Regions from separate parts of the Ruegeria sp. BE10 genome, predicted to be linked through region 3. Evidence: riboswitches for the same ligand, from Rfam matches in the RefSeq annotation. Region 3 holds a riboswitch; each other region holds the start of a gene.

The links. Region 3 has a riboswitch for cobalamin ahead of ACR0M2_RS11050 (hypothetical protein). Riboswitches for the same ligand answer to the same signal wherever they lie in the genome.
Region 1: linked by a shared signal. The riboswitch ahead of ACR0M2_RS18935 (DUF1636 domain-containing protein) and the one ahead of ACR0M2_RS11050 (hypothetical protein) in region 3 are both predicted to bind cobalamin.
Region 2: linked by a shared signal. The riboswitch ahead of ACR0M2_RS07855 (CbtB domain-containing protein) and the one ahead of ACR0M2_RS11050 (hypothetical protein) in region 3 are both predicted to bind cobalamin.
Region 4: linked by a shared signal. The riboswitch ahead of ACR0M2_RS07785 (DUF1636 family protein) and the one ahead of ACR0M2_RS11050 (hypothetical protein) in region 3 are both predicted to bind cobalamin.

What each region holds. Positions count from the first base shown of each region.
Region 1 is NZ_JBQFTX010000010.1:138,672-145,761, reverse strand. Features, by position in the region: gene ACR0M2_RS18955 (RrF2 family transcriptional regulator) at 1-107, opposite strand, end outside; gene ACR0M2_RS18950 (GTP-binding protein) at 211-1,422, shown strand; gene ACR0M2_RS18945 (DUF1826 domain-containing protein) at 1,440-2,048, shown strand; gene ACR0M2_RS18940 (DUF6525 family protein) at 2,051-2,323, shown strand; cobalamin riboswitch at 2,489-2,695, shown strand; gene ACR0M2_RS18935 (DUF1636 domain-containing protein) at 2,798-3,154, shown strand; gene ACR0M2_RS18930 (ABC transporter ATP-binding protein) at 3,151-3,936, shown strand; gene ACR0M2_RS18925 (ABC transporter substrate-binding protein) at 3,955-4,902, shown strand; gene ACR0M2_RS18920 (FecCD family ABC transporter permease) at 4,904-5,917, shown strand; gene ACR0M2_RS18915 (FMN-binding glutamate synthase family protein) at 6,191-7,090, shown strand, end outside.
Region 2 is NZ_JBQFTX010000002.1:492,161-499,250, reverse strand. Features, by position in the region: gene ACR0M2_RS07880 (thiamine pyrophosphate-binding protein) at 1-1,147, opposite strand, end outside; gene ACR0M2_RS07875 (DUF302 domain-containing protein) at 1,227-1,685, opposite strand; gene ACR0M2_RS07870 (DUF1636 family protein) at 1,827-2,171, shown strand; gene ACR0M2_RS07865 (hypothetical protein) at 2,168-2,662, opposite strand; gene ACR0M2_RS07860 (CbtA family protein) at 2,730-3,428, opposite strand; gene ACR0M2_RS07855 (CbtB domain-containing protein) at 3,433-3,603, opposite strand; cobalamin riboswitch at 3,640-3,846, opposite strand; gene cobF (precorrin-6A synthase (deacetylating)) at 3,890-4,633, opposite strand; gene cobA (uroporphyrinogen-III C-methyltransferase) at 4,626-5,354, opposite strand; gene ACR0M2_RS07840 (cobyrinic acid a,c-diamide synthase CobB) at 5,351-6,667, opposite strand; gene cobM (precorrin-4 C(11)-methyltransferase) at 6,660-7,090, opposite strand, start outside.
Region 3 is NZ_JBQFTX010000004.1:133,827-140,916, reverse strand. Features, by position in the region: gene ACR0M2_RS11065 (bifunctional 2',3'-cyclic-nucleotide 2'-phosphodiesterase/3'-nucleotidase) at 1-1,280, shown strand, start outside; RNA gene ffs (signal recognition particle sRNA small type) at 1,320-1,418, shown strand; gene ACR0M2_RS11055 (alpha/beta hydrolase family protein) at 1,451-2,308, opposite strand; cobalamin riboswitch at 2,444-2,664, shown strand; gene ACR0M2_RS11050 (hypothetical protein) at 2,748-3,155, shown strand; gene ACR0M2_RS11045 (protein-tyrosine phosphatase family protein) at 3,157-3,651, opposite strand; gene ACR0M2_RS11040 (DNA polymerase III subunit gamma/tau) at 3,785-5,545, shown strand; gene ACR0M2_RS11035 (YbaB/EbfC family nucleoid-associated protein) at 5,781-6,125, shown strand; gene recR (recombination mediator RecR) at 6,190-6,783, shown strand; gene ACR0M2_RS11025 (hypothetical protein) at 6,818-7,090, opposite strand, start outside.
Region 4 is NZ_JBQFTX010000002.1:478,514-485,603, forward strand. Features, by position in the region: gene ACR0M2_RS07770 (RelA/SpoT domain-containing protein) at 1-427, opposite strand, end outside; gene ACR0M2_RS07775 (NAD(P)-dependent oxidoreductase) at 717-1,673, opposite strand; gene ACR0M2_RS07780 (LysR substrate-binding domain-containing protein) at 1,776-2,660, shown strand; cobalamin riboswitch at 2,733-2,941, shown strand; gene ACR0M2_RS07785 (DUF1636 family protein) at 3,025-3,414, shown strand; gene cobW (cobalamin biosynthesis protein CobW) at 3,411-4,466, shown strand; gene cobN (cobaltochelatase subunit CobN) at 4,470-7,090, shown strand, end outside.

The sequences.
Region 1 (7,090 bases), on a different contig from region 3:
GTCCCTGAATGCTCGGCGATATCGGCAGATGTACGCTTACGATTCGGATCTCCGGCCATGTGGCCGAGCGTGTGCAGGGCGAGGGATAGGCGGCTATTGCGCTTCATTTGTCGTTCTTCTCCAGGCAGATATCACAAGTAACAATAACTGTTGCATTCGTCTAGTAACTGCGTAAGTTACGTGACTCTCAAGGCACCATCGGAGCAACCCATGTCAGATACCCGACTTCCTGTCACCGTCCTTTCCGGCTTCTTAGGGGCGGGCAAGACCACCCTTTTGAACCGAGTCCTGAACAACCGCGAAGGGCGTCGGGTCGCGGTCATCGTCAACGATATGTCCGAGGTGAATATCGACGCCGATCTGGTACGGGCCGATACCGAACTCAGCCGGACGGATGAAACTCTGGTAGAAATGTCGAATGGCTGCATCTGTTGTACCCTTCGGGACGATCTTCTGGAGGAAGTCCGGCGCCTCGCTGCGGAAGGACGTTTTGACTACCTGCTTATTGAATCCACAGGTATTTCCGAACCATTGCCTGTGGCAGCAACTTTCGATTTCCGGGATGAAGCGGGCGACAGCTTGTCGGACGTGGCGCGGCTCGACACCATGGTAACGGTTGTCGATGCGGTGAACTTGCTGAACGATTTCTCGTCCCACGATTTCCTAAGAGACCGAGGCGAAACGATGGGAGAGGAAGACGAGCGAACTCTGGTCCACTTGCTTACGGATCAAATAGAATTCTCTGATGTAGTGATCCTGAACAAGGTTGAAGATGCGGGGTCAGAAAAAGTTGATGCGGCACGCAAGATCATCCGCAGTCTGAATGCAGATGCCGAGATCATCGAGACCAACCATTCGGAAGTTGCCGCAGAAAAGATCCTGGACACCGGCCTGTTTGACTTCGAGCAAGCCCATGAACACCCGATGTGGGCAAAGGAGCTGTATGGCTTTGCCGACCATGTGCCTGAGACTGAGGAATACGGGGTTGCGTCATACGTTTACCGGGCGCGACTTCCGTTCGTTCCCGAACGCATTTTAGACGTTCTCAACGGTGATCTGCCAGGGGTGATCCGGGCCAAAGGCCACTTTTGGATTTCGACACGCCCCAACTGGGTGGCTGAATTTTCACTCGCCGGCGCATTGTCCAGCGTCAAACCACTCGGCACCTGGTGGGCATCAGTTCCCGAAGAGCGACGCCCCGCACATGACAGCGCCCGCGCCTATATGCAGGCCCACTGGCAAGAGCCGTGGGGCGACCGCCGTCAAGAGATCGTTTTCATCGGTGCCGGGATCGTCTGGCAAAGTTTGAAGGCACGATTGGACAATTGCCTTATTCCAGCAGTTTCGGCGGCAGGGCCCGACAATTTGCCGGAACTGCCGGACCCCTTCCCGATTTGGCGCCGGGCAGAGGATGCAGCATGAACTTCGTTAGAAAGCCCGTGAAAGACAACGTCACCGGTGTGAGCTTCGCAGATGATCCGGCGGCACTCCGCACTTTTGCACAGCCAAACTGTGCCGCTTTGATTTGGCGCCGGCGAACCCCGCCGGATATGCAAAGCTGGCTTGACCAACTTGATCCCAAGGCTTTGCCAAGTGGGCGAGTCATTCTTCCACCAAGCGCCGTTAAGACGACCGTGGGGCAACTCTGCGATATCTCCGGTATGCCTAACGGGACTGAAAGAGCGTGGCTTCAGGATGATATCACTTCTCTGGCCGACATGTTCTGCGAGCTGATGAACGCCAACTTCCTGCGACTGCGGCTGGATGTTGTCACCACCAATGCTTGCCGTAAATTTCATACCGATGCTGTCACCGCCCGGTTGGTCTGCACCTATCGTGGCACTGGAACACAATACGGCACCTCGACTGATGGAAACGATCCCGCGCTTGTGTTTACCGTTCAGACCGGCGCTCCGATCCTGCTACGGGGAACACTCTGGCCCGAGCGACCATCGTCAGGTGTGGTGCATCGCTCGCCTCCGATCGAAGGTACCAGTGAATCCCGTCTCGTCTTGGTTTTGGACCCAGTGGAAAATCCGGAAACCTAAGCATGAGACGTAACCTCGGGCAATGCAGCTTGCGCCGCAAGCATCGATCAACCAATCCGATGGATGTGTTTGACGGCCTGCCAGCCCCGTTGCGACAGTGGTTGTCAGAAGCGGCATTGCCATGGTCCCCGGTATCCGCGCGCCGCATCTGGTCAAAATCGCGGGCCAAGGGGCTTTCATCAGAAGAAACGCTCGTGTCACTCAGCCGGGCCGAAGCCCGAACGCTCGCGCGCGACCGGCAATCGACTGTTTTCAAATTAAATTCTCAAACATGAAGGAAAAAATGCCACCTCTAACACAGTATGCTGTCGCGACCCATGCGGCACTGGGTGCCGCACTTACAGCGAAAACGCATGCGGCAGACTTCGAAACCCTGAGCGTTTGAGTTCCGATCGAAAAGTTGTTGTTTCAAATCGTGATTGACACGGCCCCCAGTCTAAGACAAGCAAGGGCCAGATGGTTCCCGATGGTACGCCCAAGGGATGAAAAGGGAATACGGTGCGGTTCGCCACTTTGGCGCCAAATCCGTGACTGCCCCCGCAACTGTAAGCGGTGAGCAACGCCAAAATCCACTGGTCATCGGGCCGGGAAGGATGGCCAAGCATCGACCCGCAAGTCAGGAGACCTGCCATCACATGTTCAACCAACCCGGGGCGGGGCGTCCTGGAAGGAGGCTTTGATGGCACGTCTGAAACGTGTGTACATGATCGGCACCTTCTGTCCGCGCTTGGCTTCAAGCGGAGCGGACTATGCCGGAAACACCTGACCATTTCCTTCTGATCTGCTCGACCTGTACCGGCGCATTGTCTGTTGATGTCATGCGCAATGCGTTGATCGGCAGGTTGCCAACCGGGTTCGCAGTGCGCACCGTTACCTGCATGGCGGGCTGCGCGCGACCAACGGCCGTCGGATTTCAGGCTGTCGGCAAAGCACACTACCTATTCGGCGATATTGAAACTGCCGAAGATGTCGACGCGCTGGCGGAATTCGCACATCAGTACCGCAACGTCGCAGACGGTTGGACCAACGCGACGGCCCGGCCGCAACCACTATTTACAAAAACCCTTTCTCGTTTGCCTCGAATTCAATTGGAGGAGCCATCATGACGACCTCATCTTTTCTGGTTGCGCGTGATCTCGAATTTTATGCGCTCAATGGTGACGTTCTTCTGCAAGGTGTCTCGTTTGAATTGGCCGAGGGCGCGATACTGGCAATTGCCGGTCCAAATGGGGCGGGAAAAACCACGCTTTTGAACCTTCTGTGCGGGGCGGCTGAGATTGTATTGGGCAATGTATTGGTCAAGGAACGCAGCCTGAAAAATATGCCCGCAATGGAACGCGCCCGCATGATCGCTGTTGTGGGCCAGCAAGAACAACCGGATGGCAGGCTGTTGTTGCGGGACTATGTTGCCATGGGCCAGATTCCGATCTGGGCCGACCGTTCGGCGGATGAACATGCCAGAGAACTTAACAGAATCCTTGAGCTGACCGACCTTGGCGCGCTGGCAGACAAGCGCATGGCGGTACTGTCCGGGGGCGAACGTCAACGCGCGCATATCGCCCGGGCACTGGCACAGAACCCATCGTTGTTGTTCCTGGATGAGCCGACCAACCATCTCGATCCGGATGCCAAGGGTCGGATGCTGTCTCTGGTCGCCGAACTCGGCATCACGGTTGTGATGATTGTCCATGATCTTGTCATGATCCCGGAATTCGCCACCCACGTGGCGCTGATGAAATCAACGCGGCTGACGGGATTTGGCCCTGTGGCCGAAGTGCTGACCCCCGAGCGGGTCCGCGATACTTTTGGCGTTGAATACCTGTGTTTTCACCACGATGGCCGCGTGATTCCAGCGCTGGATATCCGAAAATCCACAATCTCAACCTAAACCAAGGAACATTCCCCAATGAAACACATCTGGTCCGTGGCGCTGGTCACAGCCATGGCAGGCGGCGCGTCCGCCCACGAGGTCACCGTCGACAACTGCGGAGCGCCGCTGGTGTTCGAAGCCCAGCCCGAGCGTCTGGTTGTGCATGACATGAACATGACCGATATGGCCTTCGCGTTGGGCCTGCAGGACAAGATCGTCGGTCTGACCGGCATCACCGGCTGGTACAAAACCAGCCCGGAATTCGACACCCTGCGCGGCGATATCCCCGAACTGGCACCGAAATACCCAACGGTCGAAAACCTTGTTGCCGTGGAACCCGACCTGTTCTTTGCTGGCTGGTATTACGGCATGAAACCGGGCGGAGATGTGACCCCGGATACGCTGGAGCCCTTTGGTATCAAAACCATGATCTTGACCGAAAGCTGTGTGCATCTGGACAAGGCTCGCCCCAAAGCCAGCATGGATCTTCTGTTCAATGACGTCCTGCGCCTGGGTCAGGTCATGCACGTCGAAGACAAGGCCGAGGCGCTGGTCACGGGCTGGAAAGACGAACTCTCAGCGATCGAAGCGCAGACTGCCGACCTGGCGAAACCCCGCGTTTTCTTGCTGGACGGCCCGGCGGACGCACCCTTCACCGCAGGTAAGTTCGCCATCCCCGATGCTATGATTGCTGCCGCGGGTGGTGAAAACGTGACCCACGACATGGAAACAAGCTGGGGTCGAACCTCGTGGGAGGCGGTCGCCGCCGCAAACCCGGAATTCCTTGTGCTGCTTGATTATCAGACAGGCAATGGCGCTGCGGACACGTTCAAATTTCTACAGGAACATCCAGTGATGTCACAGACCGAAGCCGTGAAAAACGAGCGCTGGATCGGTCTGCGGTACGAGGAATTGACCCCCGGACCGGCAAATATCAAAGCGATTTCGAAAATGGCCCAGGCCATGCATCCAGGCCTCAACTGATATGGGCCGACTGGGCCTGACACTTGTGCTGGGGGCGGCCGTATTGGCCGCCCTCTTACTGATGTCCACCATCTATGGCACCACATCCATCCCTGTCGCGGACACGGTCACGGCGATCTTGCTGGGAACGGGCCTGAGCGAAGGAGAGATGTCACCGCTGCACCGGATCGTCTTTGATCTGCGCCTGCCGCGCGCCTTGTTCGCGGCCGTGATCGGGGCTGGTCTGGGCATTGTCGGTGTGGTTTTGCAAACCACTACACGCAACGATTTGGCCGACCCGTTTTTGTTTGGCCTGTCCTCGGGCGCGGCGGCAGGTGCCGTGTTCGTCATCACAGTGACCGGGGATATTCTGGGCTTTTGGACCTTACCTCTGGCCGCGTTCTGCGGAGGACTTGTAGCGTCGGGTATCGTGCTGGCGCTGGTTCACGGGTTGCGCACCAGCGCACCCGAGAAACTGATATTGGCCGGTTTGGCCGTGTCCTTCTTGTTCTCTGCCATCACCAATTATTTGATCTTCGCAGGCGACAGCCGCGCCGCGCATTCGGTGATCTTCTGGATGCTGGGCGGTCTGGGCCTAGCCCGGTGGGAGACGTTCCCGCTGGTCTGCGCAGGATTGCTGCTTATTCTGGCCTACGCGCTCTATCGCGCCCGCTGGCTAGACGCATTGCTGACCGGAGACCTGACAGCTGCAACGCTGGGCGTGCCGGTGCAGGGGCTGCGGTTCAGCATGTTCTTTGTCGCGGCCCTCGCAACAGCTGTGTTCGTCTCGGTGGCTGGCGTGATCGGTTTCGTCGGCTTGATGGTCCCTCATATCGCCCGTGGGATCGCAGGGCCGTTGCACCGGCATCTATTACCCACCGCAGCGATTGTCGGGGCGGCCTTGCTGACAGGTTCAGATATTCTCAGCCGCCTATTGCTGGCTCCGCAAGAACTGCCCGTTGGGATCGTTACCACCTCGATTGGTTCCGTTTTCGTGTTCCTGCTTTTATTCAGAACGGCAAGAAACCAGAGGTAGCTTTCTAAGGCCGCCGACCACCCAACCCGGGCAAGACTAAAGCTTTTGCCCGGCCTGCTGAGGGATGCGCATTATTCCACCAACAATCCAATTTGTTTCAATGACCTCACAGATACGGAAAATTCTGTCTCGCGCTTGTCAGCGGGTGTGATCCAAATCGCGCGCAGGCTTACTAGTTCACTCGGATCGGCGCCTTTAAGTGTTGTGAACGCCGCGTGAGGTTACCTTGCGGCAAAGCAGGTCAGTGAAACAACTACGGGAGCCCGCTTCGACATGAATATGGCAGAGTTTTCAGGAGCAGCCTTTCAATTGCTTGAAATACTTACGTACTCTTTTGTCCTTTGTGTCGGCCTGGCGGCGCTTTGGGTTGTGGTTTTATATGTTCGCGACCGGACGCAAACCGAAAGCACGCTGCGCCGCAACTACCCGGTCATTGCGCGGTTCCGTTACGGGTTCGAACATGTCGGTGAGTTTCTGCGGCAGTATTTCTTTGCACTGGACCGAGAGGAGATGCCGTTCAACCGGGCGGAACGATCCTGGGTTTACCGGGCGGCCAAGGATGTGGATTCCACTGTCGCCTTCGGATCAAGCCGGGATTTGAAGCCGTCGGGAACCGTGTTCTTCGCCAACTGTCCATTTCCAACGCTGGAGAAAGACGCCGAGGAACCCGCCGAGGTCGAAATCGGACCTTTTGCGCGTCATTCCTATAAGACCAGTTCGATTTTCAACATCTCGGGCATGAGTTATGGAGCCATCTCAATCCCGGCGGTGCGTGCCCTGTCTTTGGGTGCAAAAAAAGCGGGGATCTGGATGAACACGGGCGAAGGCGGGCTGTCGCCATATCATCTGGAAGGCGGCGCCGACATCGTCTTTCAGATCGGAACCGGCAAATTCGGCGTTCGTAAACCCGAAGGCGGGTTTGACGAGGACAAGCTGCGCGAGGTTGCGGCGCATGATGCCGTCAAGATGTTCGAGATCAAATTAAGTCAGGGGGCAAAACCCGGCAAAGGCGGTATTCTGCCCGGCGTCAAAGTCACCGAAGAGATTGCCGAAATCCGGGGGATCGAACCCGGGCAGGACGCGATCAGCCCGAACCGGCATCCTGATATTGACAGCGTTAACGATCTGCTGGACATGATCGCCTTTGTGCGGGAAGTTACTGGCAAGCCGGTG
Region 2 (7,090 bases), on a different contig from region 3:
TGTCGGCGGTGGCCAGCGTATCAGCGGGCAGGGCGGCGCGAGATTCGGCGATCACGGCCGCCGGGCCCCAGTCATCATCCGCGGGGAAGGCCTGCGCCAGTGCGGCTTTAACCTGCGCGGGTTCACCACCCGGCCACGTCGCGCGGGCGGGGTTCCCCTTGGCGATGGCTTCTAGCGTGGCGCCCGTGTGGGCGACCAGATTCAACCCGGCTTGATGCATGTAATGATCGTTGACGACGGCCGAGATATCGATGACGCGCTTTTCCTCGGGGTCCCAGATCTCGCGCCAGCCAGGGCGCATTTCGATCGGGTCATACCCCAGACACAACACCAGATCGGATTGTTTGACCAACGGCACCAGATGCTTGTCGGCCAAGGGCGACAAACCTGCGCCGCCCAGGCACAATGGATGATCCTCGGGCACGACGCCCTTAGCTTTGTAGGTGGTCACGAAGGGGATGTTGAAATGTTCCAGAAACGCCTGCACCACATTGCGCGAGTCGTCATAAAGCACGTCCAGACCCACGATCGCGATGGGGCGTTCGGCCTCGGTCACCCAGCGGCGGGCTTTCTCAACACAGTTCCCTTCGGGCGCGACCGCAGCGGGTTTGACCAGACGGCGGCGTTTGCTCCCGGATACGCGCATATCCGCGACCGAGATCGGCACGTCAATATGAACCGGACCGGGGCGGGGCTGGTTGGCTAGTGATACCGCCTTGTCTGCGACCACATCTGCGCCCTGCGCCGTCAGTGTAAATGTTCCCTTGGTGATTGAGTGGTAAACCTGCGCGTGATCCATCACCTGATGGGTGTAGGTCAGCGCCTCATCCGCATCGACGCAGCCGGTCAGAACAATCATCGGCACCCGGTCCTGCAGCGCGTTGGCAACAACGTTGATTCCATTCATTGCGCCGGGGCCCAGTGTGGCCACCAGAATGGCAGGCGCGCCATCACGGTGGTGGACAGCCTCTGCCATGAAGCCGGCGGCGTTTTCGTGTTTGGTCAGGTGAAAGGTGATCCCAGCCTGTTCCAGAGCATCCACCAGCGTCAGAACCTCTCCGCCTGGCATGCCAAAAGCGTGGCGGCATCCGGCCTCGTATAGTCTTTGGGCCAAAAGGTCAGCCGCGCGGGGGGAGAGGTCCTGCATTCGTTATGCTCCGAAGTTTTCGTTGCTCAGCAGATTGCGGAGGACGTAGCCAGACGCAAGCAGGTTCACGTCAGTGTGACTATTTGGCTGCGGATTCCGCCACTGACTGAAACTTTGTGTCAAGTTCTTGGGCAATATCGAGCAAAGGCTCTCCGCCCTCGTACACATAGGGGGCAAAGACAAAGCTGGGCGTTTTGTAGGACAGGGTGGCGGTGCCGTCGTCGTTCTCAGTCACGTAAAAGCGAATCGGCGCTTCGATCATTGCACTGACAGAGGTTTCCAGAACGCGCACGGCATAGTCGTTGTTGAAGGCACCGATCACCAGATTGCCGGGTATAGTGATGCCACGGGCTGCAGCCGCCTTGGTCGGACCAGCCTGCGTGACCACGATCAACCCGTTTTCCTTCACCGCAGCCTTCGTATCCGCGACCAGTTCTTCATAGCTTTTGACGGTTGGATACACTGCCCAACCCGACAATGGTTCCTCGGCCCGGACAGGCAGGGCGAGAAGACAGAGCAAACCCAAAAGCGTGCGCATGACGGTGCCTCGTTCAATGTGACTGTCTGAGTGATGCCAGAAATTCGAGTTCCGCGCACGCACATTTCCGTGCGTATTCAGGATTGCGCCGACGTCCAGAAAGCCGCAGAAACATGCAAACCATCAAACACGAGGCCACACGTGGACCCGATACGCCTATTGATTTGCAGCAGTTGTGCGGGAACGCGTGACCGAGTGGCCGAGAGGCAGGCCGTGGATAACGCGCTGGTGCGTGCAGGGCTGAATGGTCGGGTCGTCATCTCTGATCACGCCTGTTTCAGTGGCTGCGCTGAGCCGACCGCATTGGCATTGCAGGCCGCAGGACGGGCGTCTTACGTGTTTTCGGGGGTCGATATCGTTACCGATGCCGAAGACATCGTCGCGACCTGCAAAGCCTATTTGGACAGTCCCGCAGGTTGGATCGAAGACGCCCGACCCTGCGGGCGACTTCGGATGTGTTTGCGCGCGCGGATACCGGCGCTTTAATCGACCTGAACGGTCACGGCAGCGCTGACCGGTACGTTGTCGACCGTCAGTGCGCTGTGGCTGTTTGCGTTCAGCGAAACCGAAACCTCGACCTCTCCCTTGGGAAGGTCGGGGATGTGTATCCAGTTGCCGTAGAGCCGGGCTAGTTTCTCGCCATTGATGTAAACATGCGCGTGGCCTTCGCCGTCTACGTCGGCTGTTGACGCGTTTTCCGGGGCAAACCGGAAATTCTGCGGCATGACGTGCAGGTTCCACCCGGCCATCGGGTCCTGGGTCAGCGCGATTGCAACACTGGGGGCGTCCGCCCCTGCGGGCAGGTTTACCGTGGTCGAATGGTCATGGGCCATCGCTTCGGCATGCGCGCCGCCGTGATGGGATGGATCGCCATGATCGTGGCCGTCAAACGTGACGCCATTGGCTGCCGCTAGCACAAAACCAGCACCACCACCGAACACAAGGCCGATTGCAAAAAGGGCAAGTGAGCGTGCCATTTTTTCTTTCCTTTAGGGCAAAAAGAAACGCGCCGGGCAGAACCCGGCGCGTCATTATATAAGAGGATCAGGCCGCTGCTTCGACGCGTTTGCCTTCGCTTTGCCAGAAATACCCGGCAAAGGCACCGACCAGAACCCAGGCCACCAGACCGATGCCAAAGGCGCGAGCGGCGAACAGAGCGCCGATCTCGGTCGGGACGGGGCCGGTGAACACATCCGGTTCGGGCGCACCGATCAGATGGGGTGCCAGCAACAGGGCTGCTGCGATCACATAGCTGATCAGGTTGCCGCCAAACGCAATCAACCACAGCGCAACAAGCGCAGCACCAACAGTGGCAAACCACCAGACCTGTCGGGCATAGACGTCAGCCGCCGCTACACCAGGCACCTCTGGTGCCAGGGTAAAGCCAGGCGCCAGATGAAAGGCGATGAACCCAGCCAGACCCCAAAGCACGCCGGTGCGGCCATCAATCGTGTGGCCCTGGCCTTCGGCCACGGACATCAGGGCAACCATCAGCAGCGCGTAACCGGTATAGGTCAGCATGGTGAAAATGACGCTCAGCGCGTCACGGGTCAGTTCCGAGAACATGCCCGGTAATTCGGGATGCGCCGAAACGGCTTCGGCTCCGAAGTGCACCAACTCGCCGGATTCGTACAGCTCCGCGTGCAACAAAACAGGTTGCACAAAGACCAACTGCAGCAAGGCGGCTATCAGCCCCGCTGCAGCACCAGCGAACAACGCGCTGGTCAGTATACGACTGAACATGGTCTTAGTGGCAGGGGAAGCCGGTCGCGTGGCGCACGTCGTGTGCTGCGTCATGCAGCGCCGCGGCCTGTACGTGACCGGTCAGGGTGATGATACCCAGACCCAGAACCACCGCGAACATGACCGGAAGGATACCAGCGCGCGAGGCGGATGCTGTTTGCGTTTGTGTTGCCATCTTTTATTCTCCTTTGCCGCCGCACCCGACGGCCGGTGTTTCAATTGTCGCCTGGCAGGTCTCCTGGCTTGCGGGTCGATGCCTCTGTTCGCCTTCCCCCTGAGAACAGGAGTGGCTGGTTGAACAGGGGCTCTCCGCTTACAGTCGCGGGGGCGGCTGTGGATTTGGCTGCCATGGCAGTCGCACCACATTCCCTCTTAGCATCCGGATGTCTCCGGCAGGACCAGACGCGTTCATTTAGCCTCTATGGTGCCGCTGGTGCAATCGTCATTTGCGACCTTTTAGGTCAGATCACGCGCTTTTTCAGCAAATAGATATCCATGATCCAGCCATGATCGGCACGTGCCTTGGCGCGGGTGTCCAGAAGCTCCTGCGCTACATCGGTCAAAGCGCCTTTGATCAGGATTTCCTCTTTCATGCCGACATAGGCACCCCACCAGATGTCATAATCGGCCATGTCCAGGGATTGAAACGAACACTCGCCATCCAGCATTACCGCTACTTTCGAGGCAGTTGCCGGCCAGCCTTCATCCCTGATCCGCCGTCCGGTAGTCACAACAAAAGGGGCGCCCAGATCATTGATCGGGATGGCGTGGGCGGCCGTCAATGCCTGCAGCGCGGTGATGCCAGGGATCACCCGTGTCGTGGGCTCAGGGTCCAGCCGCGACGCGATTCGCAGCGAGCTGTCATAAAGCGACGGGTCGCCCCAGATCAGCAGCGCCACTTGTCGCGCATTCGGGTGGGCCGCAATCGCCTCGTGCCAGCGCAGGGCAATGGCATCATGCCATTCGTCGACCCCGCGCAGATAACCATCATCGGCCCGGCGCTTGGGAATGTCGAAATAGGCGATCTGCGGCGGAGTGTCAGTCACAGCTGCAATGATCTCTTCGCGCAACCCGGCCAGATCAGCCTTGTTCTCGCCCTTGTGCGGGATCAGGATCAGGTCTGCATCGCGGATGGCATTTGCCCCTTGCAAGGTCACGTGATCCGGGTTGCCAGTGCCAATTCCGATCAGAGACAACTCAAACATCGTCGAACTCTGCCAACGGGCCATACAGGATCAGCGCCGGGGCTGTGCCGATCTCGGCCTCCAGCTTTTGCGACAGCGCGCCAATTGTTGCACGGTGCAGGCTCTGGTCGGGAGTCGATACGGATTCGGCCATCAGGGCTGGTGTTTCCAGCGGCAGGCCATGCTCATGCAGTGCATGTACCAACAGGGGAAAGGTCCGTTTGCCCATGAACACCACAGTCGTTGCATCCGGATCGGCCAGCGCGGGCAGGTTCAGATCTTCGGGCAGTTTGCCACTGACATCGTGGCCAGTGACAAATTGCACCCGCCGCGCAGTGAGGCGTCGTGTCAGGGGTATTCCTGCTGCTGCCGCCGCCGCAACCGCCGAGGGGATGCCAGGGATGATTTCATATTCGACCCCGGCCGCACGCAGGGCAACCAGTTCTTCCTCCAGCCTGCCGAACAACCCGCCATCACCAGATTTCAATCGCACCACGCGAGCGCCGGTCTTGGCGTAATCCACCAACAGGCGGCTTACGTGATCCTGCTTGGGTGAGGGTCGCCCGGCCCGTTTGCCCACGCCCACCAGATCTGCATCGTCATGCGCATGACTTAGGATTGGGCCGCTGCTGAGGTCATCAAACAGCACCGCATCTGCTTTTTGCATCCGGTCGACTGCTTTCAGGGTCAAAAGATCAGGATCGCCGGGGCCGGAACCTATGAAGGATACGAAACCGCTCATGCCGAGGCCTCGGCGATCAGGTGAAAGAACGTACCGGTGACGTTCCCGCGCACCGAACCTGTTTGCGGCCCTTCAGCACCTTCAGCATCAAACACCCGCGCCAGCGGTACGTCCGGCTGTTCTACGATCGAAGAATAATGGAATTCATGCCCCCGCAGAGCTGTGTCGGCTGCAAAACCGGGCATCGGGGCCAGCAATTCTGCGCGCCGATACCCCAGATTGAACTTGCGCTTTTCATACGAGGTCACCAGCCCCAGCAGGCCTGCCATCTGATGTCGCTCGCCGTCTTTGTCGATTAAGGCCTGTCCCAGCGCCATGTATCCACCGCATTCCCCATGCACGGGTTTGGACTCAGCGTGTTTGCGCAGTCCGGTCTGGAACGTGTCGGCGGCAGCCAGTGTGCCCGCATGCAATTCCGGATAGCCACCGGGCAGCCAGACAAGATCGGCATCGGCAGCAGGTGCCTCGTTCGCCAGAGGTGAAAACGGCAGAATTTCTGCACCCGCAGCGCGCCAGCCTTCCAGCAAATGCGGATAGGTAAAGGAAAACGCGGCATCGCGGGCCAGCGCAATCCGTTGCGCCGGAGGGCGCGGTAGCGCGGCTGACGATGGCCCATTGGGGCCTGAGGAAGCCGCCGCCTTGACCGCCTCAAGATCCACATGTTCGCGCAGAAACGCGGCATAGCCGACAATTGCGCTTTCCAGATCGGGATGCTCAACGGCCTGAATCAGACCCAGATGGCGTTCCGGCAGGGTCAGATCACCGCGTCGGGGCAAAACGCCCAGAACTGGCAGACCCGCGCGCTCCATACCCAGACGCGTCAGACGCTCGTGCCGCGGGCTGGCGCAACGGTTCAGGATTACACCGGCAAAGGGCAGATCGGGGTTGTACATCCGAAACCCCAGTGCAGTTGCCGCCGCTGATTGCGCCTGACCGCCCACATCCAGCACCAGCACCACAGGCCAGCCCATGCGCTGGGCGGTTTCGGCGCTGGACCCGTGCCCCAGCTCGCCCGGCTTGGCGACGCCGTCAAACAGCCCCATCGATCCCTCGGCGACCACGATATCCGCACCCTCAGCCTGAGCCGAAATCGCACTCAGCAACGGGTCACCCATAGCCCAACTGTCCAGATTAAACGAGGCCCGCCCGGCTGCTGCCCGGTGAAAGGCAGGATCAATGTAGTCCGGACCGCTCTTGAACGGTTGCACGGTCAGCCCATCCTCGGCCAAGGCCCGCAACAGGCCCAGCATGACCGTTGTTTTACCAGTACCCGACGATGGGGCCGAAATCAGAAGGCCCGGGGGGTTAGTCATCACCGTGGCTCCAGCTTGACCACGGGCTATCGGCGCTTTGGGGGCGATAGCGACGGTCGTAATCCTTTGAATACAGGCAACTTTCATCGAACCCTTCGCCTGCCAGCGCCGGACCCACTATGATCAGTGCGGTGCGCGAGATGCTTTCATCCAGCGCCTCTTTCAAGGTGTCCAGCGTGGCGCGGATGATCCTCTCATCCGGCCAACTGGCGCGATACACCACGGCCACCGGGCAGTCCGCGCCATAGGCGGGGGTCAGATCGGCAATCACCTTGTCCAGATTGCCGATCGACAGGTGAATGGCCAAAGTCGCACCGGTGCGGGCAAAATTCTCCAGCGTCTCACCTTCGGGCATCGAGGATGCACGGCCCGGCGTCCGGGTCAGCACCACGGATTGTGCCAGTCCAGGCAGGGTCAGCTCGG
Region 3 (7,090 bases):
TGAAAGCGCAGGGTTGCGATTTGATCCTTGCATTGGCGCATACAGGGATAGGGTCGGCCGAACCGGAAACGGGTTTGGAAAATGCCGTCATCCCGCTGGCCGGTATCGAAGGAATTGATGCGCTGATTGCCGGGCATTCACATCTGACACTGCCCGGAAACGCACATGACGGGATTGAGCACGTCGATGCAAATCGGGGTCTGGTTCACGGAAAGCCGGTGGTCATGCCCGGTGCGTCCGGGTCATTTCTGGGGGTGATCGACCTGACATTGGACAGGGCGGGAAATGGCCATTGGACCGTTCAGGATCATCGCGTCAGTCTGCAGTCGATATGCCCAACCAAACCCGACGGCTCACCCAAGCCTATCCAGGAAGACCCTGTTTTGGCGCGCCTTTTCGCCCGGGGCCATTCGGAAACTCGGCGGCGCACGGCGCAACCCGTTGGCCAGACCGATAAGCATTTGCACAGCTATTTCAGTTTTTGCGCCCCGGACAGAGGTTTGGTTCTGACCGCCGCGGCCCAGGCAGCAGCCCTGCGGCCCTATCTGCAGGACACGTCATTTGCGGATTTTCCTGTTCTGTCCGCGACCGCGCCTTCAAAGTTCGGGGGGCGTGCCGGCCCCCGGTTTTTCACCGACGTCCCGCCCGGCCAGATATGCCTGCGCCATGTCAACGACATGTATGCGTTTCCCAATGAGCTGCAGGCGGTAGTTGTCACCGGAGAGCAGATCAGCGACTGGCTTGAGATGTCTGCAGGCGTGTTCAACCAGATTACGCCGGGACATCAGACCACATTGGTCGACATCAACAGGGCGGGGCATAATTTTGATATTATACAGGGGCTTACTTATCAATTTGATCTCTCTCAACCGGCTCGGTTCGACGCTGGCGGTCACTTGATCGACCCCGTCAACCGGCGCATTCGCAACATTCGCTTTGACGGCCAACCGATGGCCGCCGATCAACGGTTCGTCGTCGCACTGAACAATTACCGTGCCAATGGCGGGGGTCACTTTCCCTTTGTGGATCAGGCCGAGCCCATCGCGCTGCCGAACCTGCCTGTTCAGCGCGTCTTGCAGGACTATCTGTCCGGCGCACTGCCGCAAGATCCCTTGCAATATGCGTCCTATCCTTTTGGCTTTGCCCCGATGCAGGGCGCGACTGCGCTATTAAGAACCGGTCCGAAGGCACAAACCCACATTGCCGAGCTTGAAGAATATGACCCTCACGTCGTCGGAGAAGACGATGAGGGCTTTTTGCTGATCCGTTTGGCGCTCTGACGGGTTGTGTTTCCTGCGCCCGTTGCCTATATCAGACCCCGAGAGGTTGGCGCGGGCGAGCGCCTCGCCAACCTGGTCAGGTCCGGAAGGAAGCAGCCACAACGAGCCCCGCTTGGGTCGATGTCCAACCTCTCACTTAAACTCCCGACATTGAATTGTTGCGAACAGGCCTAGGCAATCAACCGTGGCCAGACAGCCGAATTGCGCCGGGCAAAGGCACCGATATGGCCAACCTCGGACAGTCCGAACTCGGCCGGAGACAACAAATGGCGGCGTGCGTTGGGCCCGTACAGATCAGCCAGCCGCCAGACCGCGTTCTTTGGCACCAGATCGTCATCCTCAAAGCTGAACAGATCCACTGGTGTGTCTGACTGTGCCCAGCGGGCCTCGGGCAAGGACACGCCAATTTCGGGCAGGTAGTTGCGCGGCGCAGTACACCAGCGGCGCCACTGCCAATAGACGCTAGCAGGCAGGTTCGATCCGAATCCTAGTGCCTTGCCCGGCAGGTAACCCAGCGCTTTTACGGCCAGGGGCGCGTGTCCGTACCAAAACAGCAAAGCCAACGCCCGATAAGGCCAGGGATGGTCCGACACAGTCACCGGCCCGGCGCAGACGCAGATCATACGGTCGATCTGATCAATATCGGGTTGAATCGGCCCCAGCATACCGCCGACGGAATGGCCGATGCTCCAGTGCTGCGCGTCGGGGTATCGCCTGCGCATCTCGGCCCGAGCCGCAGGCATGTCGATCAGCGCCCAATCCGCCATCGTGGCCTGAGCTGACTTCAATGGCTTGCTCTGCGAATGACCGAAATCGCTGTAATCATAGGTCAGACAGGCAATGCCATGTTCCGCAGCCAACCAGCGTGCGAAATGCTGATAATAGTCGCGCGGCACTCCGGTGGCGCTGTGGATCACCACTGCGATCCCAGGTTCGGCCACCGGCAGGTACAGCCGAGCCGACAGTTGGGTCGAACCAGAAGGAAACTGAAAATCCTCGGTTAAAACAGCTTGTGCGGTATCCAGCATGGCGCCCTCAATCTGAACCGATTAGTTCACCACCCCAAACGGCATCTTTTGCCACCCTAAGTCAATCCTGTTTCCGCATGACCACGCGTCCACTTTGCCCTACCAAAAGGCGGCTTGACTCAGGTCACTCCTACCCGCTAGCGATTGGGTGATGGTTCTCGTCCCCGGTCCCCGGGGCGGGATGAAAAGGGAACACGGTGCGGTTCTGCCCGGAAAACCGGAACGAACCAAGGCCGCGACTGCCCCCGCAACTGTAAGCGGTGAGCAATGCCGAAACACCACTGGCCGCAAGGCTGGGAAGGTCGGCAACGCAACGACCCGCAAGTCAGGAGACCTGCCATCGAACAAGAAACCGAAACTCGGACGGGGTGTCCGGGCAGGTCGTCAGCACGCTGCCACACCTGATCCATGCCCCCGTTCCACGCGCGGAGGGCGCAATATGATCTGGAAGACAAAGACACACCAATTTACCGCAACCGTTTGCCAACGCACAGGAAAAACCTGCCCGGCGCTGGCACAGATGGCGCGCGCGATCGTGCAGGCGATGGATGCTGCCGTTCCGGCGACGACGCCTGATTTTGAGTTCGACGGCAGCACTGAGCTGGCCTATTGCACGCAAGGATGCAGCGCACGGTTTCGCGCTCAAAAAGACCTGATCCGGGTCTTTTGTGGATCAAGCGAGGATGCGCCCCTCGAGTCGCTGGATGTTTTCGCAGATATGATGTTCGGCCCGGATGTGACCATGCGCCCCGCAGGCATGCTAACCACCCCACCCTGCGCCATGCTTGAGGTCACAGCGATCCCGCCCAACCCGGTGGCACAGGCAGAACGACAGGTGGCGCTCTGATCTAGTCGCGCGTCCGCCCAAGGGCTGCCCATTTCATCTGGCCGTCGGTCTCGACGGCGCAGGACCGCACCGCACGCAAACGGGTCAACGCTGTCTCGGGGTCTTCGCCATGCTCGACCATAAGGCGCAGCACGATCATCCCGGACCGGCCACAGCCGCCCCGGCAATGCACCAGCACCCGCCCCCCGCGGGACAGAATATCAGTCGCCGCAGGGCTGACACTGCCCCACGCCGCGTCAACCTCAGGAGGCGGCGTACCGAAATCCGCAACCGGCAGATGCACCCATTCGATATTGAGTGCGTGCAGGTCTTCGCCAAGCCCACTTGCGCCCTCTTGCAGTATTTCGACCTCGGTGGTCATCGAGATCACAAGATCCGGCTGCCAGTCGCGGATCGTTCCCAAGTCCCGCGTATACCCGCCACCGCGCCCCGGAAGGGGCGACAAGGCAACGGTGCCGTTTCCAATCTGAACTGAATGAAGTGCGAACTGGCTCACTACGGACCCTCCCTGATACTCGCTTCTAAGGCGTGCAAATTGTGCTGCAAACCGAAATTCACCCAAGCCTGCTGTGGACGCGGGCGGCAGGGGTCTCTACGCTGCATCGGAACCCGAATCCGACAGAGCAGATATGAACGACACGCCCAGCCCCGCCTATCAAGTTCTTGCCCGCAAATACCGCCCGGAAACCTTTGCCGATCTCGTCGGTCAAGACGCAATGGTGCGCACGCTGAAAAATGCGTTCGAGGCCGACCGGATCGCGCAGGCTTTCATCATGACCGGCATTCGCGGCACCGGCAAAACCACCACGGCACGGATCATCGCCAAGGGCATGAACTGCATCGGCCCCGATGGTGAAGGCAAGCCAACGACTGAGCCCTGCGGCCAATGCGAACATTGCGTGGCCATTATGGAAGGCCGCCACGTTGACGTGATGGAGATGGACGCCGCCAGCCGTACTGGTGTGAACGATATCCGCGAGATCATCGACAGTGTCCGCTATCGCGCCGCCAGCGCGCGCTACAAAATCTATATCATCGACGAGGTCCACATGCTGTCGACCAGCGCGTTCAACGCGCTGCTCAAGACGCTTGAAGAACCACCCGAGCATGTGAAGTTCATCTTTGCCACCACCGAGATTCGTAAAGTGCCAGTGACGGTTCTGTCGCGCTGCCAACGGTTCGACCTGCGCCGGATCGAACCCGAGGACATGATCAGCCTGCTCGGCAAGATCGCGGCGGCTGAAAACGCTCAGATCGCGGATGACGCGCTGGCGCTGATCACCCGTGCAGCCGAGGGTTCGGCCCGGGACGCGACCTCGCTGCTGGATCAGGCGATCTCGCACGGTGCGGGTGAAACCAGCGCCGATCAGGTCCGCGCGATGCTGGGCCTGGCTGATCGCGGTCGGGTACTGGACCTGATGGACATGATCCTGCGCGGGGACGCTGCAGGCGCACTGACCGAGTTGGGCGGGCAATATGCCGAAGGAGCCGATCCGCTGGCCGTGCTACGCGATCTGGCCGAGATCACCCATTGGGTCTCTGTGGTTAAAATCACGCCAGACGCAGCCAATGATCCCACCGTTTCGCCGGACGAGCGCGCGCGTGGTCAACAAATGGCCGAGGCCCTGCCGATGCGCGTCCTGACCCGGATGTGGCAGATGTTGCTTAAAGCGCTCGAAGAGGTCTCGGCGGCCCCAAATGCCATGATGGCAGCTGAAATGGCAGTGATCCGACTGACCCATGTGGCTGACCTGCCCAGCCCGGAAGAGTTGATCAAACGTCTGCAAGACACGCCCCCACCGCCAAATGGCGGACCCGGTGGCGGGATTCCGGCGCCATCGCATGCCGCGGTTCAGACGCAAGTGCCGGTGTCATCTTCTTATTCAGCTCCCGCCCATGGTGGCGGCAGCGGCGCTCCCAGCGCGGCGTTGGCGCAGGATGTGCAGGCCGCCCTGGCACGTTATCCGACCTTCGATCATGTGGTCGAACTGATCCGCGCAAACCGGGACGGCGTGCTTCTGGATGAGGTCAAGCGGTCTTTGCGGCTTGCAGCCTATCAACCCGGGCGTATCGAATTCCAACCGACCCAGCGTGCCTCGGCCCAGTTGGCGCAACGTCTGGGGACCGCCCTGCAGCGATGGACCGGCAACCGCTGGGCAGTCACTGTCGTCAACGAAGGCGGTGGCGAGACGATCTATGAAAAGGAAAACGCGGCTGAGGAAGCATTGAAGGCAGAAGCCCGCGAACACCCGCTGGTGCAGGCGGTTCTGGCCCAATTCCCGAAGGCGCGGATCAAAAGCATCGAAACGCCAGAGCAACGCGCAGCCAAGGTCGAAACCGAAGCCCTGCCCGAGGTCGAAGACGAATGGGACCCGTTCGAGGAAGACTGAGCCACTTCAACACACACACCCGAAATTCTCCCGCGCCCGCCACGGGCCATCGGCTGACGCCGATCGCCATGAGCGGCCTTGGGCCCGGCAGCGCGGGCTTTGTCCGCGCTGCCGGGCCCAACGGGAGGAAAGGTCTTTCAAAGACCTTGACGACGGGCGGGAGCAACCCCACCCCCTTGTGCCACACGGGTACCGCCCGTATTTAGGCGACAAAGCGATACACAGGAGAATACCGATGCTCAAAGGACTCGGCGGTCTGGGCGACATGGCCAAGATGATGAAATCCGCGCAGGACTTGCAGGCCAAGATGACCGACATGCAGGAAGAGCTGAACAACATGATGGTCGTTGGCGAATCCGGTGCAGGACTGGTGAAGGCCACCGCCACCGCAAAAGGTGAGCTGAAAGGTCTGGACATCGACCCATCGATCTTTAACGGCGACGACAAGGAAGTGGTCGAGGACTTGATCCTGGCCGCCATCAAGGACGCACAAACCAAAGCGACTGAACGCGCACAGGCCGAAATGGCGAAGCTGACCGAAAGCATGGGCCTGCCCGCAGACATCAAGCTGCCGTTCTGATACACCCTCCTGACGGATCATCGGCCGGGCGCCCCTGCCCGGCCCATTTGCAGGAGCGCCCTCGGTGAGTTCGAACAGCGATATCGACAACCTGATCGATCTGATGGCCAAGCTGCCGGGCCTAGGCCCCCGCTCGGCCCGCCGCGCGGTTTTGCACTTGATCCGCAAGCGCGCCCTGCTGCTGACACCCCTGTCGGACGCCATGCAGCAAGTTGCCATCACCGCCCGCGAATGCCTGAACTGCGGCAACGTCGGCACCACCGATATCTGTGACATCTGCGACAGCGAGGACCGCGCGACCGGAGAGCTATGCGTGGTCGAAGACGTGGCCGACCTGTGGGCAATGGAACGCGCAGGCGTATTCAAGGGCCGTTATCACGTTCTGGGCGGCACGTTGTCGGCACTGGACGGTGTCGGCCCGGACGAACTTCGCATTCCTCGCCTCAAGGACCGCGTGACAGCCGAAGGGATCACCGAGATCATCCTCGCCCTGAACGCCACCGTCGACGGCCAGACCACCGCGCATTATATTGCCGATCAGTTGGAGGGACAGGTCCGCCTGACCTCGCTGGCGCAAGGCGTGCCGATTGGCGGAGAGCTGGATTATCTGGATGACGGGACGATCACGGCTGCGTTGAGGGCGCGGAAAGAGCTTTGATCTTGTCAGGTGTTCCGTTTGACAAGTGCTCAAGCTAATTTCTGGTGATATTGCATTGCACCAACCATTCATACGGCAGAACATTGACCGCGACGTTGTTCGGCAGTTGATAAAATGACATGCTCCGATAACTCCAAGCATATGGAACGCAGTCTTTTAGGGCTGCTGCATGTAAATAGAACTGAAACTCTCTTGGCGCATTTCGAAGCGTTTGAAAGAACGAATTCCTAAACTCTACGTCCGCACCGAAGGCATTGATTTCTCGGGCACGTAGAAAGCTTGTATACGACCCGACAAACACGCCTGA
Region 4 (7,090 bases), on a different contig from region 3:
AAGAAATATAGTCAAAGCGGTCGCGATCATTTGTACGTCTATGCTTTGCACGAGACATTTCCATTTGAGATCGAAAACTGTGCAAGTGATCCTCAGATCTAAAGATCGCTCTTACGCCGGCAATGTCGTGCATTGTCGATAGATCTCTGGACCGACCAGTGTGCAGCTTATCGATTATGGTATTGAAGCGCTTCAGCCTTTGCCCAACAACGGGGCGCTGATCTTTGTCCAACCTTCGCAACCAGGCTTGAGCCGTATTGAGTACCGCGCCGTGCGAAGCCCTCCAGTTGTCAGCGACTTCGAACTCTTCTGTAGGAATATTGAAACCCCAGGCAAGCAATCCTTCATCGCGATTATAAGTTTCAGCAATTTTTTTACCGGCTTTTCTGACTCGGTTCTTGGAAAACGTAGGGGCGGGCCAACCCATCTTGCTTAACCTTCATTAAGTAGTAGTTCTTGAAAACTGGTGGAAATCAGTTTGTTAGGCAACTCGTTATGAGAATTCTTCTCAACAGACAAGGTGGCGTGCAGCGCTCTATCGCTTCATACCAATCCCGCAACATTTCCCGCAACATTTTCGCTTTAGAATGGCGTGAAAAACAACGTAATATATTGTTTTTATGCTGCAATATTTCCTCAAGGGTACTATTTCAAAACAGGTACTCGCCTCCACTTCTTTGATTATCTAACCGGTATTCAACTGCGCTCGGTGTGCGCTATTCGGCCTGACCTCTCTGTGGGATAACTTCATAACCCGGCTCTTCCGGTTCATCATCGTGCATCTCGGTCGGGAAACCGGGCGCCGTGATATCCAGCCCGGTCGCGTCCTCCAACCGCTTGATAATATTCGGTGACAGTTCGCGTTCACCATAGCGGGCGATACCGTCGTCGAAGATGCGGATCATTACCGGGTTGATTTCCAAGGGTACTCCGGCGCGGTCGGCGACGTCTTGGAACAGTCCGATGTCCTTTTTGACAAGGTCCATGGTGAAAGAGATATCGCGGGACCCGTTCAGAATGACCTGGCTTTCTGTTTCATGCACGAACGAAGTACCCGACGAAATCTTTATCGCCTCATAAGTGGTGTTCAAATCCATCCCGGCCGCTTTGGCCGTTACCAGCGCTTCGGCACAGGTGATCAGGTTGGCGGTCGCCAGATAGTTGGTCAGAACTTTTAGGACCGAGGCTGAGCCCAACTCCCCCGTGTGCAACACGCGCCGCCCCATCGTGGTTAAAAACGGCAAAATCCGCTCAAAGGTTTCGCGATCACATCCGGCAAAAATCGAGATATTGCCAGTAGCCGCCCGGTGGCACCCGCCCGAAACCGGGCAATCCACCGCCGCGCCTCCACGCTCGATCACCATGGCCCCCAATCGTTTGACCTCGGCTTCGTCGGTGGTCGACATCTCCATCCAGATCTTGCCTGGCCCGACCTCGGGCAGCATATCCTGCATCACTGCGTCCGAGGCCGCCGGGGACGGCAGGCAGGTTATAACAGCATCACAATCCCGCATCATCTGCGCCGGGCTCTCGGCGGCTTCGGCCCCCTTGGCCGCAAACTCGGCCACCAGATCGGGGTTAAGGTCGTGAACCGTCAGGTCAATCCCGTTGCGCAGAAGCGAGCCGGACAGTTTGCCGCCCACGTTTCCCAAACCGATAAATCCGACTTTCATATTTCCCTCCTGACGGTCGTATTCGGACCGAGTATCTGTGTTGTCTGTCAGAAACGAAAATGATTAATAATGCCAATTATGGTCAAAATAATTTGGTGATATATGGACCGCCTTCCAAACCCCACATGGCTGCGCAGCTTTGAAACCGCCGCGCGGCATTTGAATTTTACCACCACAGCAAAAGAGCTGGGCCTGACGCAGACGGCGGTCTCATTGCATATCCGGTCGCTTGAGGCCGAGCTTGGACAAAAGCTGTTCACCCGGAATGCCCGGCGGTTGGAACTGACTGAGCTGGGGCAGTCTTATTCGTTGACTGTGCGGCGTGCGCTTGGCGACATCGCCCTGTCCACCAACAGCCTGTTCGGCCCTGCCTCGCGCCAGACCCTGACAATCCGTGCGGCGATATCGACGGCCACCTATTGGGTCGCAGCGGAACTGCCCGACTTTACCACTCGCCATCCCGAGATCCCCGTACGCCTTGTCTCGCACATCTGGAATGACAGCGTGGCCCCAGGCGATGTGGATGTGGAAATCCGGCTAGGTTATGGCGATTGGCCCGGCGTTCAGTCCGAAAAGCTGACAGACGAAAAGCTGGTACCGGTATGCCGGGCCGGGGACTCGCCCGCGACCCTGAACGTACTGTGGCAAGGCCCTCTGATTCATATCCTTGGATACGAAGATAACTGGGCGCGGTATTTTCAGGCCAACGGGCTCGCGCTTCCGGACCAGCCGCCCCGACATTCGGTGGACACCTCGGTCGCAGCACTGCAGCTTGTAATGGCCGGGGCGGGCTATGCAACGGTTCTGGAACGGTTCGCCAGGAATGCGATCCGGCAGGCTGCGCCGATTGCAATTGCGGGCCCTGCGATTCCCTTTGCCCAGTCGCATTACCTGATCAGTACACAAGGCGCTGCGCAACCGACCGCTGCGGCAGGGTTGTTTTGCGCCTGGCTGCGGGAACGGCTGGCCGTGCATGCCGCAGATTGACACAGGCTGGTCGCTTTTTTGGTTTGAACGATTTCACCATGCGCCTCGTGCTTGACAAGCCCCCTGCCCGTGCCGCATGTCGCATGCGTTGGTGTCCATCTTCGGATGGATGAAAAGGGAATGCGTCAGCGGGCAACCGTCAAACGCAGCCGCCCCCGCGACCGTGACCGGAGAGGGTGCCCAATGCCACTGGCCCGCAAGGCCGGGAAGGCGGGACATCTGCCGGGGCAAACGCCCCGACATCCGCAAGCCGGGAGACCTGCCAGCGCCCGAAGTTGAAACCGGACGGGGTGATCCGGTGTCGGGTCCATGTGCAGACGTGGCCCGCATGAAACCCCGTCCCCTGCAAAGAGGATTTGGGGGGATGAGAGACGTGACCGAGACTGCACCAGTCGAGCTGCTGGTCTGCACGACCTGTCGGCGTGGCCTGCCGATTGAAGACGATGCGCAACGTCCAGGTGCCCTGCTGCACATGGCACTGGAAGACGCAGATTTGCCCGAAGGTATCGTGCTGAAGCCGGTCGAGTGCCTGTCAAATTGCGATCAGGGTTGTTCCATAGTGCTGCGCGGCGGACCGACCCGCTGGACCTTTGTGTACGAAAACCTGAACGAAATCGACCATGTCGACACCATCGTCGAAGGCGTCACCAAGTATCTCGCCGCCGAAGACGGCTTGGTCAAATGGCGCGAACGTCCCGAACATTTCCGCAAAAACTGTGCGGCCCGTATTCCCCCGATTGGAGCCCTGAAATGAGCAACCTCGAAAAACTCCCCGTCACTGTGATCACCGGCTTTCTGGGTTCGGGCAAAACCACGCTGGTCAAACATCTAATGCAGAACCCGCAGGGCAAGCGTCTGGCCGTTGTCGTCAATGAGTTCGGCGATGTTGGCGTCGATGGCGATATCCTGAAGTCCTGCGCCATTCCCGATTGCCCGGCGGAAAATATCATGGAACTGGCCAATGGCTGCATCTGCTGCACCGTGGCCGATGATTTCATTCCGACCATCGAGGCGCTGATGGCACTGGAGCCGCGCCCTGATCACATCCTGATCGAAACGTCCGGTCTGGCTCTGCCAAAGCCGCTGTTGAAAGCGTTTGACTGGCCCGATATCCGCTCGAAAATCACCGTGGACGGCGTGATCGCCCTGGCCGATGCCGAGGCTGTTGCCGCCGGTCGCTTTGCCCCCAATGTCGAGGCGGTGGACGCCCAGCGCCTGGCCGATGACTCGATCGACCACGAAACACCCCTGTCCGAGGTTTTCGAGGATCAAATTTCCTGCGCCGACATCATCCTGCTGACCAAGCCCGATCTGGCTGGCCCGGAAGGCGTGGCAAAGGCCAAAGAAGTGATCGCAGCCGAGGCTCCGCGCTCCCTGCCCGTCGTCGAAGTTGCCGAAGGCGCTGTGGACGTGCGCGTCGTACTGGGGCTTGAGGCTGCCGCCGAGGATGACATGGACGCACGCCCGTCGCACCACGATGGCCACCACGATCATGAGCACGACGATTTCGAAAGCGTCATCGTCGAGTTGCCTGAACAGACCGACCCGGCCCGACTGGTCGCCAATATCGAGCGCTTGGCCAATGAGCTGAACATCCTGCGCGTCAAAGGTTATGCCGCGGTTCAGGGCAAGCCGATGCGTCTGTTGGTCCAGGCGGTTGGCGCACGCGTGCGACATCAGTACGACCGCCCATGGGAACCCGGCGAAGAGCGCCGCTCGCGTCTGGTGGTGATTGCCGAACATGACGACATCAAAGAGGCCGCGATCCGCGAGATCCTCGTGGGTGTGACCGAGGCCGCCGAGTAAGCCATGCACGTCGTCTTCCGCGAAAGCCACGGGCTCGAGGAAACCGAGACCCCGACCGATCTGGGCCAAAGCCCGGCGGATCTGGTGGTGCTGTCCTTTTCGGACAGCGACCTCGGAGCTTTCGCGGCAGGCTGGCATCGCGGTGGCGGGGCTGAGGGGCGGATGCCCACGATGCGGTTGGCCAATCTGACGGCGCTGAAACACCCTCTGTCCGTCGACACCTACGTCGAACAAACTCTGGAAGGTGCGAAAGGCATCCTGATCCGCCTGATCGGCGGCGTGCCTTATTGGTCCTATGGCCTGCAGCAGGTTCTGGCGCTGGCGCAGGACAAGGGCATCGCGCTGGCTGTCCTGCCAGCTGATGGGCGCGAAGATACGCGGTTGGACGACTTTTCCACCCTACCCGTTTCAACCCTGCGGCGGCTGGCGCATCTGTGCGATACCGGCGGCGAAGTTGCAGCGCAGGCCGCGCTGGCACAGATGGCGCTGGCGGCGGGGCTTTATGCAGGCCCTGTGATGGGCGCTAAAACCATCCCCGAATGCGGCGCCTGGTGCCCGGATCGTGGCGTGATCCCAGTGGAAAAGGCGTTCACGGGCGATGCAAAACGCATTCTCGTGAGTTTCTACCGCGCTTACCTGACCTCGGCGGACGCCGCCCCGGTCGCGGTCCTGATCCGTAACCTACGCGCGCGCGGGTTCGAGGCTGTGGGCCTGTTCGCGCCGTCGTTGAAAGCCCCAACCGCCGCCGAATGGTTGCGCGGAAATATCGTAGCAATGCAGCCGTCGGCCATCATCAACGCCACTTCATTCTCGGGCAAGGGCGCGTCTGGCACATCTCCGCTGGACGCGGCCAATGTCCCTGTGTTTCAGGTCGCTTTGTCAACTGCACGCCGCAAGGCCTGGGCCGAGGCGGAACGTGGCCTCTCGCCCGCCGACCTTGCCATGCACGTGGTGTTGCCCGAGGTAGACGGGCGGATTTCGGCGGGCATCGCCTCATTCAAAGAACCCGGGAAACGTGACCCACATCTGGAATACTCGCGATTTGCCCACCGGGCCGAAGATGAACGGATCGAGGCCATCATCGACCGGGTGACCGGGTGGCTAGCTTTGCATGACAAGCCCAAGGCCGATCAAACCCCGGTGCTGGTGCTGTCCACTTACCCTGGTAAGGACTGGCAGATGGCCCATGCTGTTGGGTTGGACGCGCTGGCCTCAGCCGAGGCGATGTTGGCCGATCTGCAGGGCGAAGGGTACGAAACCGCCCCCGCCCAACCCATTACCGAAACCCTGATGGATGCAAGGGTATCGTGGCCGCTTGCGGATTATCTGGCGGCGCTGGCCGATCTGCCGGATGAATTGCGCGGCGACCTCGAAACCGTTTGGGGGAGGCCCGAGGATGACCCAGCATTCACAGACGGCGCTTTCCAATTCACCGCCTTGCGCCGTGGCAAGGCGCTGATCGCGCTGCAACCCGAACGCGGCACGCCCGAGTTGCGCGAGGATGATTACCACGACCTCTCACGCACCCCACGCCACGGCTATGTGGCCTTTTATCTGTGGCTGCGCAGAGGGTTGGGTGCGGATGCGCTGATCCATATCGGCGCGCATGGCACGCTGGAATGGCTGCCCGGCAAATCGGTCGCCCTGTCGGCGAATTGCTGGCCCGAGGCGCTGATCCGCGATCTGCCGGTGATCTACCCCTTCATCGTCAATGACCCCGGCGAGGCCGCGCAGGCCAAGCGCCGGATCGGGGCGGTCACGCTGGGTCATATCCCACCCCCGATGAAGGAAAGCGGCACGCCCGACCGGATGGTGCGGCTGGAATCCCTGCTGGACGAGTTTTCGAACGCCGACGGGCTGGACCCCAAGCGCCGAGACCGACTGCAAGAAGATATCCGTGATGAGGCGCAGGCCATCGGGTTGGAAAGCGATCTGGGTCTGGATCAGGCCACCTGCACCGCCGAGGCAATCACCCGCATCGACCGGTTTGTCTGCGATATCAAGGAAAGCCAGTTCGGTGACGGGTTGCACATCTTTGGTCGCACGCCTGAGGTCACCGGTAATTTTGACCCCGCCTCTTCCGTCCGTGCGGAACGCAGGGCTCTGCTTGACGCGCTGGCGGGAAAACGGATCGAGGCCGGACCGTCCGGCTCACCCTATCGTGGGCGGTCGGATGTGCTGCCTACCGGTCGGAACCTCTATACCACCGATCCGCGTTCGGTTCCTACCCGCGCCGCCTATACCCAAGGCGTGAAGCTGGCCGAAGAGCTGGTGCGGCGGCATTTGCAAGAGGAAGGTGATTATCCCAAGGGCCTGATCGTCGACCTATGGGGCTCGGCCACCATGCGCACGGCAGGCGAAGAATTCGCCATGGCGCTGCACCTGTTGGGCGTCAAGCCAGTCTGGGACAAGGGGTCCGAGCGAGTGTCAGGCATCGAAGTGCTGCCGATCACCGATCTCAGCCGCCCTCGCCTAGATGTGACCCTGCGCGTATCGGGCCTGTTCCGCGACGTGTTCCCGACGCTTTCGGCACTGTTCGGTCAGGCCGTCCGTGCCTTGTCTGACCGTGATGAAGCCCCGGATTGGAACCCCTATGCCGGGCAAGCCCCTGCCGCGCGAGTCTT